4 regions of the Methylophilus luteus genome follow, and region 1 is predicted to be linked to each of the others. Evidence: predicted binding sites of a transcription regulator. Region 1 holds the regulator's gene; each other region holds the start of a gene.
What was found. The regulator sigma-54, encoded in region 1, starts transcription at its own class of promoters, with help from an activator protein. The targets are predictions, from matches to a motif close to TGGCACNNTTCCTGCT.
Positions count from the first base shown of each region.

Region 2: a site for sigma-54 is predicted at 845-860, ahead of ACFQ1Z_RS00680 (CmpA/NrtA family ABC transporter substrate-binding protein). Genes of this name have one in related genera too.
Region 3: a site for sigma-54 is predicted at 1,229-1,244, ahead of glnA (type I glutamate--ammonia ligase). Genes of this name have one in related genera too.
Region 4: a site for sigma-54 is predicted at 971-986, ahead of ACFQ1Z_RS13675 (TorF family putative porin). Genes of this name have one in related genera too.

Region 1 covers NZ_JBHTKB010000002.1:1,068-3,273, reverse strand. Annotated here, with positions in the region: gene lptB (LPS export ABC transporter ATP-binding protein) at 1-254, shown strand, start outside; gene ACFQ1Z_RS09500 (RNA polymerase factor sigma-54) at 261-1,811, shown strand.
Region 2 covers NZ_JBHTKB010000001.1:154,293-156,498, reverse strand. Annotated here, with positions in the region: gene ACFQ1Z_RS00685 (nitrate- and nitrite sensing domain-containing protein) at 1-720, shown strand, start outside; gene ACFQ1Z_RS00680 (CmpA/NrtA family ABC transporter substrate-binding protein) at 1,057-2,206, shown strand, end outside.
Region 3 covers NZ_JBHTKB010000003.1:8,883-11,088, forward strand. Annotated here, with positions in the region: gene aroE (shikimate dehydrogenase) at 1-571, opposite strand, end outside; gene ACFQ1Z_RS12425 (rhodanese-like domain-containing protein) at 600-1,049, opposite strand; gene glnA (type I glutamate--ammonia ligase) at 1,396-2,206, shown strand, end outside.
Region 4 covers NZ_JBHTKB010000003.1:286,799-289,004, reverse strand. Annotated here, with positions in the region: gene ACFQ1Z_RS13675 (TorF family putative porin) at 1-899, opposite strand, end outside; gene ACFQ1Z_RS13670 (accessory factor UbiK family protein) at 1,124-1,423, shown strand; gene ACFQ1Z_RS13665 (YifB family Mg chelatase-like AAA ATPase) at 1,462-2,206, shown strand, end outside.

The sequences.
Region 1 (2,206 bases):
TTATTTTGCTGGATGAACCGTTCGCCGGCATAGACCCGATCGCGGTGATAGAGATCCAGAAAATCATCCGTTACCTGAGCAGCCAGAATATCGGCATCCTGATCACAGACCACAACGTGCGTGAAACGCTGGATATCTGTGACCGCGCCTATATCGTCAACGAAGGCGCAGTGTTTGCGGCCGGCACCCCCGATGAGATCATTCAGAATGAGGGTGTGCGTGAAGTCTATCTGGGCAAAAATTTTAGGCTGTAAGTCCTTATGAAGCAAAACCTGCAATTACGCATGTCGCAAAACCTGGCACTGACGCCGCAGCTGCAGCAGTCTATCCGCCTGTTGCAACTGTCGACGCTGGAACTGAGCCAGGAGCTGGAAGCCATCTTGCAGGAGAACCCTTTGCTCGAGATGGCCGACAATAATGAAGAAGGCGAGTTTGAAGACAACACGCCAGACGCCCCGTTAGCGGCACAGGCAGAAGTCGAAGACGCCAGCTCATTTGATGTCGCCACCCAACAGGATATCCCCTCGCCGGCCGACACCTTGCGCGAAGAGTTGCGCGATGACCTCAGCGGCAATGAAGGCGAACTGCCCAACCTGAATGAAGAATTCACGCCGCCGGAGTTTGAAGACGATTACGGCGAGTTTGGCAGCACCAGCAACTGGGATGAGGCAGGCCGCAACAATACCGACGATGAAGACGGCGATTTTTCACGCCAGGACGCCAGCAGCATCAGCCTGCGTGAGCACCTGATAGACCAGATACAGCTGGCGCACCTGTCGCACCGCGACATGAGCCTGGTCAAACTGCTGCTGGACAGCATCAATGACGACGGCTACCTGGAGCAAGACTTGCAGGAAGTGGTAGACAACCTGCCGCTGGAACTAGAAGTCGACCTGCTGGAACTGGAAACAGCGCTCAAGCTGATCCAGAACCTGGACCCCATAGGCATAGGTGCGCGTGACCTGCGCGAATGCCTGTTGCTGCAACTGCAGGCCCTGCCGGCCAGCACGCCCTACCTGAAAATTGCGATCGCGCTGGTGAAAGACCATCTGGCGTTGCTGGCCAATAAAGATTTTATCAAGCTGCGCAAACAGCTCAGTTGCGATGAAGCCTCACTCAAAGGCGCGCAGCAACTGATACGCCAGCAAAACCCGCGGCCGGGCAGCGAGTTCTCCAACTTTAGCCATGACCATTTTATCCAGCACGATGTGGTGGTGAAAAAGATCAAAGGTATCTGGGTAGCAACCCTCAACGACGGCGTGATCCCCAAACTGCGCATCAACCAGATGTATGCCGACATCCTCAAACGTAACCGTGAAAGCTCGGGCCAGTACCTGCAAAGCCAGATGCAGGAAGCCAAATGGATGATCAAGAATATCCAGCAACGCTTCTCGACCATATTGCGCGTATCACAAGCCATTGTAGACCGGCAGCGTAACTTCTTTGAGCACGGCGATATCGCCATGCGACCGTTGGTGCTGCGTGAGATCGCCGAAGAGTTAGACCTGCATGAAAGTACTGTTTCGCGCGTCACCACCCACAAGTACATGCTCACTCCACGCGGAGTTTATGAGCTTAAATACTTCTTTGGCAGCTCAGTCGCTACCGATGCTGGCGGTTCCTGCTCGGCAACCGCCATACGCGCACTGATCAAGCAAATGGTGGCAGAAGAGAACGAGAAAAAACCGCTTTCTGACAACCAGATCACCGATACCCTGGCGCAACAGGGCATAGTGGTGGCACGGCGTACCATTGCCAAATACCGTGAGTCATTGAGCATACCGCCAGCTAATCTGCGCAAATCGCTTTAATTTCCCAGCATCACGCCACTGCATAGCCGGTGTTATCCTCGGCATTGAGGAGTGCGCAACTTGGCTAGCGCAACCTGTGCGGACCGTGCAGCGCGAGTGATGCACTTACTGGAGTTGTAGTTAGGTATTTCTTTGGGTGGTTTAGTGATCTGATTCACCATTTTCTTTCGCCTCTAGGCGAGTTACTTTTCTTTGCTTGCACAAAGAAAACGTAACCAAAAGAAATGCACCCTAGCATCCGCTTGTTTCCTGCGTTGCTCACCTCAGGACTTTCGTCCGTTGCTTTGCCGGACTTAGGCATAAGCGGTCGCGAAACTCGCCCTGACAAGCCACACACACTGTGGCTTGTTGCGGAGCTCAGACAGTCGCTCCCTTCCTCCTTATTTTGATTCCGC
Region 2 (2,206 bases), on a different contig from region 1:
AGTGTGCAGCAGGCGCACCAGCAACGCCTGCTGGAACTGATAGACCAGCAAGACCGCCATATAGAGTTATTCTGCCAGTTCGGCAATCAGGAGTTACGCACTGCCTGGGATAAGCTGCAGGCTACCGCCCCCTACCGCCAGCACCAGCAACTGCGGGCCAGGCTCACCACCGCAAAAGACCACCAGCCGCTGAAACCCAGTGATGCCGATATCTGGTTCGACCTGTGCACGCAAAAACAGACCAGCATCTGGCAACTGCAGTGCGTGCTGATCCAGAAGATGCATGACATGTTGGAAGTTTTGACCCACAAAGCCAGGCATGACCTGGAATATACCCAGGAATACCTGCAGGCCATCAGTGCCAAGGCTACGCCAGCCAGCACGCTGGATGGCACCTTTTTTAATCTGTCTATCCCGGTCGAAAGTGCGCTGAGTTTTCAGGCGCATGACAGCGCCCAAGCCTACCCTATGGCTTCCATGATCAGCTTGCTGCAACAGCAATCACGCCAGATCGCCGATATGGAAAGCGAGTTGTCGGATACGCGCAAAGCGCTGTCAGAACGCAAGCAGATAGAACGCGCCAAAGGCCTGCTCATGAGCAAGCTGGGCATAGATGAGATGGAAGCCTACAAGACCATGCGCAACCTGGCCATGGAGCAAAAACGCAAGATCATAGACGTCGCTGAAAACATACTCACCCAGCAAAAACTCCCTTCCTGATTGCTCTATTTGATGGTGCATGCGCACTGAATAAGTGCGATGCCTGGCGCGCTAAATGGCCTTGCACCGCCCTTGCAGCGGGTTTTTCTTTCTGAAACCCGCTTTTTTTCACTATTTTTGCAGTTGGCATACCGCTTGCTATATGACACTTAAGCACCACGGAAACGGGTGCCATTGTCAACGGCGATAATGGCTATGATGTATGACCGGGTGTGAAGTTTAATAAATGGATTTCCAGGACAAAGGCGTCCTGATGGTATCGCGCAAGCAATGCCATCAGGACGCCTTTTTTGTTTTTCATTTTCCATATTCATTTATTTTTTCAAGGGAGCAGACATGAGCAGTTCAGATAAAAAAGATCTGGTACAACCCGCAACACCACCTCAGCCCGAATCAGTGGATAGCCAGCGCCGTCATTTCTTTATGCATACCATGGCCGGCGCATTTGGTGCTGCCGCCATGATGAATATGGTGCCGTCTGCCATCCGCAGCCAGGCCTGGGCGGCTGGTTCAGATGCGCCCGAGATCACCGAAGTGAAAGTCGGTTTTATCCCGCTCACCGACTGTGCCCCTATCGTGGTGGCCGCACAAATGGGCTTCGATAAAAAATACGGCATCAAGATCGTGCCGTCCAAGGAAGCCTCCTGGGCCGGCGTACGCGATAAACTGGTCAACGGCGAGCTGCATGCCGCCCATGTGCTGTACGGCCTGATCTATGGCGTACAGCTGGGCATAGGCGGCCAGCAAAAAGACATGAATATCCTGATGACCCTCAACCATAACGGCCAGGGCATCACACTCGCCAACCAGTTGAAAGAAAAAGGCGTCACTAGTGGCGGCACCCTGAAACGCCTGCTGGATAACGAGAACCGCGACTTCACCTTTGCCCAGACTTTCCCTACCGGCACCCATGCCATGTGGCTGTATTACTGGCTGGCCAATTACGGTATCAACCCGGTCAAAGATGTGAAAACCATAGTGGTGCCTCCGCCACAGATGGTGGCCAATATGCGTATAGGCAATATGGACGGCTACTGTGTAGGCGAACCCTGGAACGCACGCGCCATTTACGACAAGATAGGCTATACGGTAGCCACCAGCCAGGATATCTGGACCGACCACCCGGAAAAAGTGCTGGGCACCAGCGCCGACTTTATTGCGAAAAACCCGAATACCGCGCTGGCACTGACCAAAGCCATACTCGAGGCCTGCCGCTATATAGACGCGACCAAGAACCGCCCTGAAGTGGCCAAACTGATCGCCGGCAAGGCTTATGTCAATGCGCCGGAAGAAGTGATAGAAGGCCGCTTCCTCGGCCACTACGACAATGGCATAGGCAAAAAATGGGAGGACCCCAACTACATGAAATTCTTCAACGACGGCAAGGTCAATTTCCCTTACCTGTCAGACGGCATGTGGTTCCTGACTCAGCATAAACGCTGGGGCCTGCTCAAGTCTGACCCCGACTACCTGGCCGTGGCCAAAA
Region 3 (2,206 bases), on a different contig from region 1:
CCACGTCATAACCTTCTGATAATTCATCAAAGGTTTGGACTGTTAAGCTGACCTGGTGCAACTGTGCATCTGCCTTAAAGCAATCAACCATCGCTTGTGCTTTGTCCAGGCTGCGATTTGCCACCGTCAGCACCGCGGGCTGTTGGGCCAATAGCGGCAATATCACGCCTTGTGCGGCACCGCCTGCGCCCAGCAATAATACTTTCTGGCCATCAATGGTGCGCTGCCAGTGCTTGAGGATATCATTGACCAGACCGCAGCCATCGGTGTTATCGCCGCTGATATGCCCGCCCTGAAAACTCAAGGTATTGACTGCACCAGCGGCAGTTGCGCGCTCTGAAAGCGTCTGGCTGACCTCAAATGCTTCAAATTTGAATGGCACGGTCACATTCACTCCCCGGTAGCCCTCTAGCTGCAACTGTTTAATCGTTGCGGCAAAGCCATCCAGCGGTGCCAGCAGCTTTTCGTAGGTCATTGTTTTGCCAAACTGCCGGGCAAATGCCTGATGTATCAAAGGCGATTTGCTGTGTTCGATTGGATGCCCAATCACTGCGAATTTTTCAGTGGTCATGTGCGGCTGTCAGTTGGCGAGTTGCCAGTTAATTAGTCCACGGCAATCCGGCGTGTTTCCAGCCGTTGATCAGCGTGCGCTGCTTGTGCTCGTTGGCGTCGCCTTCAAAGCCTTGCAGCATATTGTAAGCTTTGCCGTAGCCTAGCTGTTGTGCCAGCAGGGCAGCATTGTGGCTGCGGCCACCGGTACGGCACATGAACACGATGGTGCTCTGTTTATCGACCTGCGCTTGTAACTGCGCGGCAAAATCAGGGTTAGCCACCATGCCCGGGTAAAAGGCCCATTCGATATGTGTCGCTAGCGGCACCCGACCCACCAGTTCCAGTTCTGCACGCGAGCGTACATCCACCAGTACCACGGACTGACCTTCATTCACCAGTTGATAGGTTTCTTCTGGCGTGAGCGCTCCGGCGTAGGGCAGGTTATTTTGCGTGCCGCGTGCCTGGGCACTGCCTAAAATATTTTCTACATTACTCAATATGACACCTTTAGTATTGATCAGACTTGATAAAGTAGCGAGTATACCTTTGAATGCTAAGGCTAGCGTGAATGCACTATTTTTGTGCCTTATTTGTTGCAATGCACACAAATGGTGCTATCCGTTTTTACTATTTTATGCAGGTTACCTGTAAACCACGTAAAATGCATATTTTTGGGTGGCATGCTTCCTGCTAATATTACACTCTGAGATTTAGCGGGATTGAGTGTGAACCATAATCCCGAATCATTATTTGTATTTGCCCACGTTCCGGGACATCCGCAACATGTCCCGTTTTTTGTGTGTGCAACTTAAAATTTAGACCTTGCTCATTGAGGAGAATGTAATGTCCGTTGCAAACGTAATGAAATTGGTTGCCGAAAATGACATCAAATTTGTCGATTTCCGTTTTACCGACACCAGAGGTAAAGAGCAGCACGTGACTGTGCCAGTTTCTCACTTCGACGAAGATAAATTTACCGAAGGTCATGCATTTGACGGTTCCTCCATCGCAGGCTGGAAAGGCATTCAGGCATCTGACATGCAACTGATGCCTGATGCAAACACTGCTTTCATAGACCCGTTTTTTGACGAGCCGACACTGGTGCTGACTTGTGATGTGGTTGACCCTACCGATGGTAAAGGTTATGACCGCGACCCGCGCAGCCTGGCTAAACGTGCAGAAGCCTACCTGAAATCCAGCGGCCTGGGCGACACTGCCTACTTTGGCCCAGAGCCAGAGTTCTTCATTTTTGACAGCGTGCAATGGGATGCCACCATGGGTGGTAGTTTCGTTAAGATCAACTCCGAAGAAGCTGCCTGGTCATCAGGTGAAAAATTCGAAGGCGGCAATACCGGCCACCGTCCAGGCGTTAAAGGCGGTTATTTCCCGGTACCTCCAGTCGATTCATTGCACGACATCCGTTCTGCCATGGTATTGACCCTGGAAGAGCTGGGCGTGCCTGTTGAAGTGCACCACCATGAAGTGGCGACTGCTGGCCAATGTGAGATCGGTACCAAATTTGCAACCTTGACACAACGTGCTGACTGGACGCAGATCCTTAAGTACGTAGTGCACAACACTGCACATGCTTACGGCAAAACTGCAACGTTTATGCCTAAGCCTATGTTTGGCGATAACGGTTCTGGCATGCACG
Region 4 (2,206 bases), on a different contig from region 1:
CCTTTACCGTTAAAGCTGGTACCGCCGTAACCATTTTCGCCCCAGTACTGCTTATTGCTGGCGCCTACGTAGTAGATACCGCCGTTCCAGCCTTCAGAAGCACCGATCTTGAATGCTTTGCTCAAACCGATCTTGTAGTCAGTGTAGTCAGGGCTGGAAGCGCCTGAGAAACTTGAGCTTGGCAAGTTTGTGCCGCCGTCACTGGAGAATGTTGTATCCAGTTTACCATTTACATTCAATTGACCAACGTGACCAACCAGTGTCAGGTCCCACCATGGCAATGGATAGTTCGCGTTCACTTCAAAATAGGTACTGCCTTTGGTGCTGCCATCCCAGCCGGTCGCGCGCTCGGCACCGAACCAGTCAGTCAGGGTCACAGACAACTTGGCGCTTACCCAGCCATAAGCCAGGCCAAAGTTGACTTCAGCGGTATCCCAGCGGCCACCACGTGGTGTTAACACTGTGTTTGCACCATCTGGTCCAACAGAAGCAGAACCTCTGTATTTTTTCCATGAGCCACCTGGATACAGGTAACCGATCAAACCGACACTGTAGCCTAAACCTTCGACGCCAGGTACGGCACCATTATAACCACCGTACACATCGACTTCAGCCGTTGCATCAGGAAAAGTGTTAGGTGTGACGTTAGAACCCCAGGCACCGACATAAAAGCCGCTGTCGTGCGTAATGTCCAGGCCACCTTGTACAGAAGGTTTGTGCCAGTTTTGTGAAATACCGCGCGCGTAGTAATCAGACACGAAGCCGATGTTGGCTGTCGCTGCCCAAGGCGATTTAGCTTCTACAGCCGCTGGCGCTTTTTCTTCAGCTTCAGCTGCATAAGAAACTTGTGCCAGTGACAAGGTGCCTAATACTGCTGTAAGTAAAATAGATTGACGCATCTATGAGTCCTCTCTCTATAAAAGTCTTGATCGAATTGTTGTAAACGAGAATGAAACAACATTGACGACTAAGCAAAGCATGTGCCAATCTATATAATTGTTTAAAATCATATAGTTACATTATTTATTTTAAAATATAACTACCAATACTTATTTAAGTGATTGATTTTTATTGATTTATACAAATAAATGGCGGTTAAAACCTGGCTATTCAGCGGCCAGACATGCTAGAATCCAACAAAAAGGAGCACTGTGCCATGCTGTTTTCAAACGAGAGAATCAAAGAATTATCTTTTAAAATCAAACAATTAATAGAATCAAGCCCAATTTCAGAGCTTGAAGCTAATATTCACGCACTAATTCAGGGCGTGCTCACCAAAATGGAACTTGTTTCGCGTGAGGAATTTGATATACAGTCGGCTTTGCTGGCCCGCACCCAGCAACAATTACGTGACCTGGAACAAAAGATCAGCGCCCTGGAACAGGCACAAACACAAGCACAAGCAACAGAAAGTAAAAAATAATTTACAATTGTTAGCATTCCGTTAAGCAGGAGTGCAACATGAGTCTGGCCGTTTTATACAGTCGCGCCCTGAGCGGCATGCAAGCACCTGAAGTCGTGGTAGAGGTACATCTCGCCAATGGCCTGCCCAGCTTTACCATCGTCGGTTTGCCTGAAACCGAGGTCAAAGAGAGCAAAGACCGCGTGCGCGCCGCTATCCTAACCGCGCAATTCGAATTCCCCGCCAGGCGTATCACTGTCAACCTTGCCCCTGCCGACCTGCCCAAAGAAGGTGGCCGCTATGATCTGCCGATCGCGCTGGGCATACTGGCTGCTTCCGGCCAGCTGCCAAAAAAACATTTAGCCAGTTATGTGATTGCCGGTGAACTGGCGCTCACCGGCGCCCTACGGCCTATACGCGGCGCGCTGGCCATGACTTACCAGCTGCGCCAGGACAGCCTCAATATCCGCGCCGCGATTCTGCCCCAAGAGAGTGCATACGAGGCCAGCCTGGTCGAAGGTGCGACTATTTATGCAGCGGATAGCCTGCTTGCCGTGTGCGCGCATTTGTCCGGCAAACAGGCGTTGCCGCAGCAAGCAGCGCAGACCCACAGTGAAACACCCATGCTGGCAGATTACCGCGAAGTGAAAGGCCAGCTGCGTGCCAAGCGCGCGCTGGAACTGGCAGCCGCCGGACAGCACAGTGTATTGATGAGCGGCCCGCCCGGCACCGGCAAAAGTATGCTGGCGCATCGCTTTACCAGCATATTGCCCGCCATGTCCACGCAGGAGGCGCTGGAGAGTG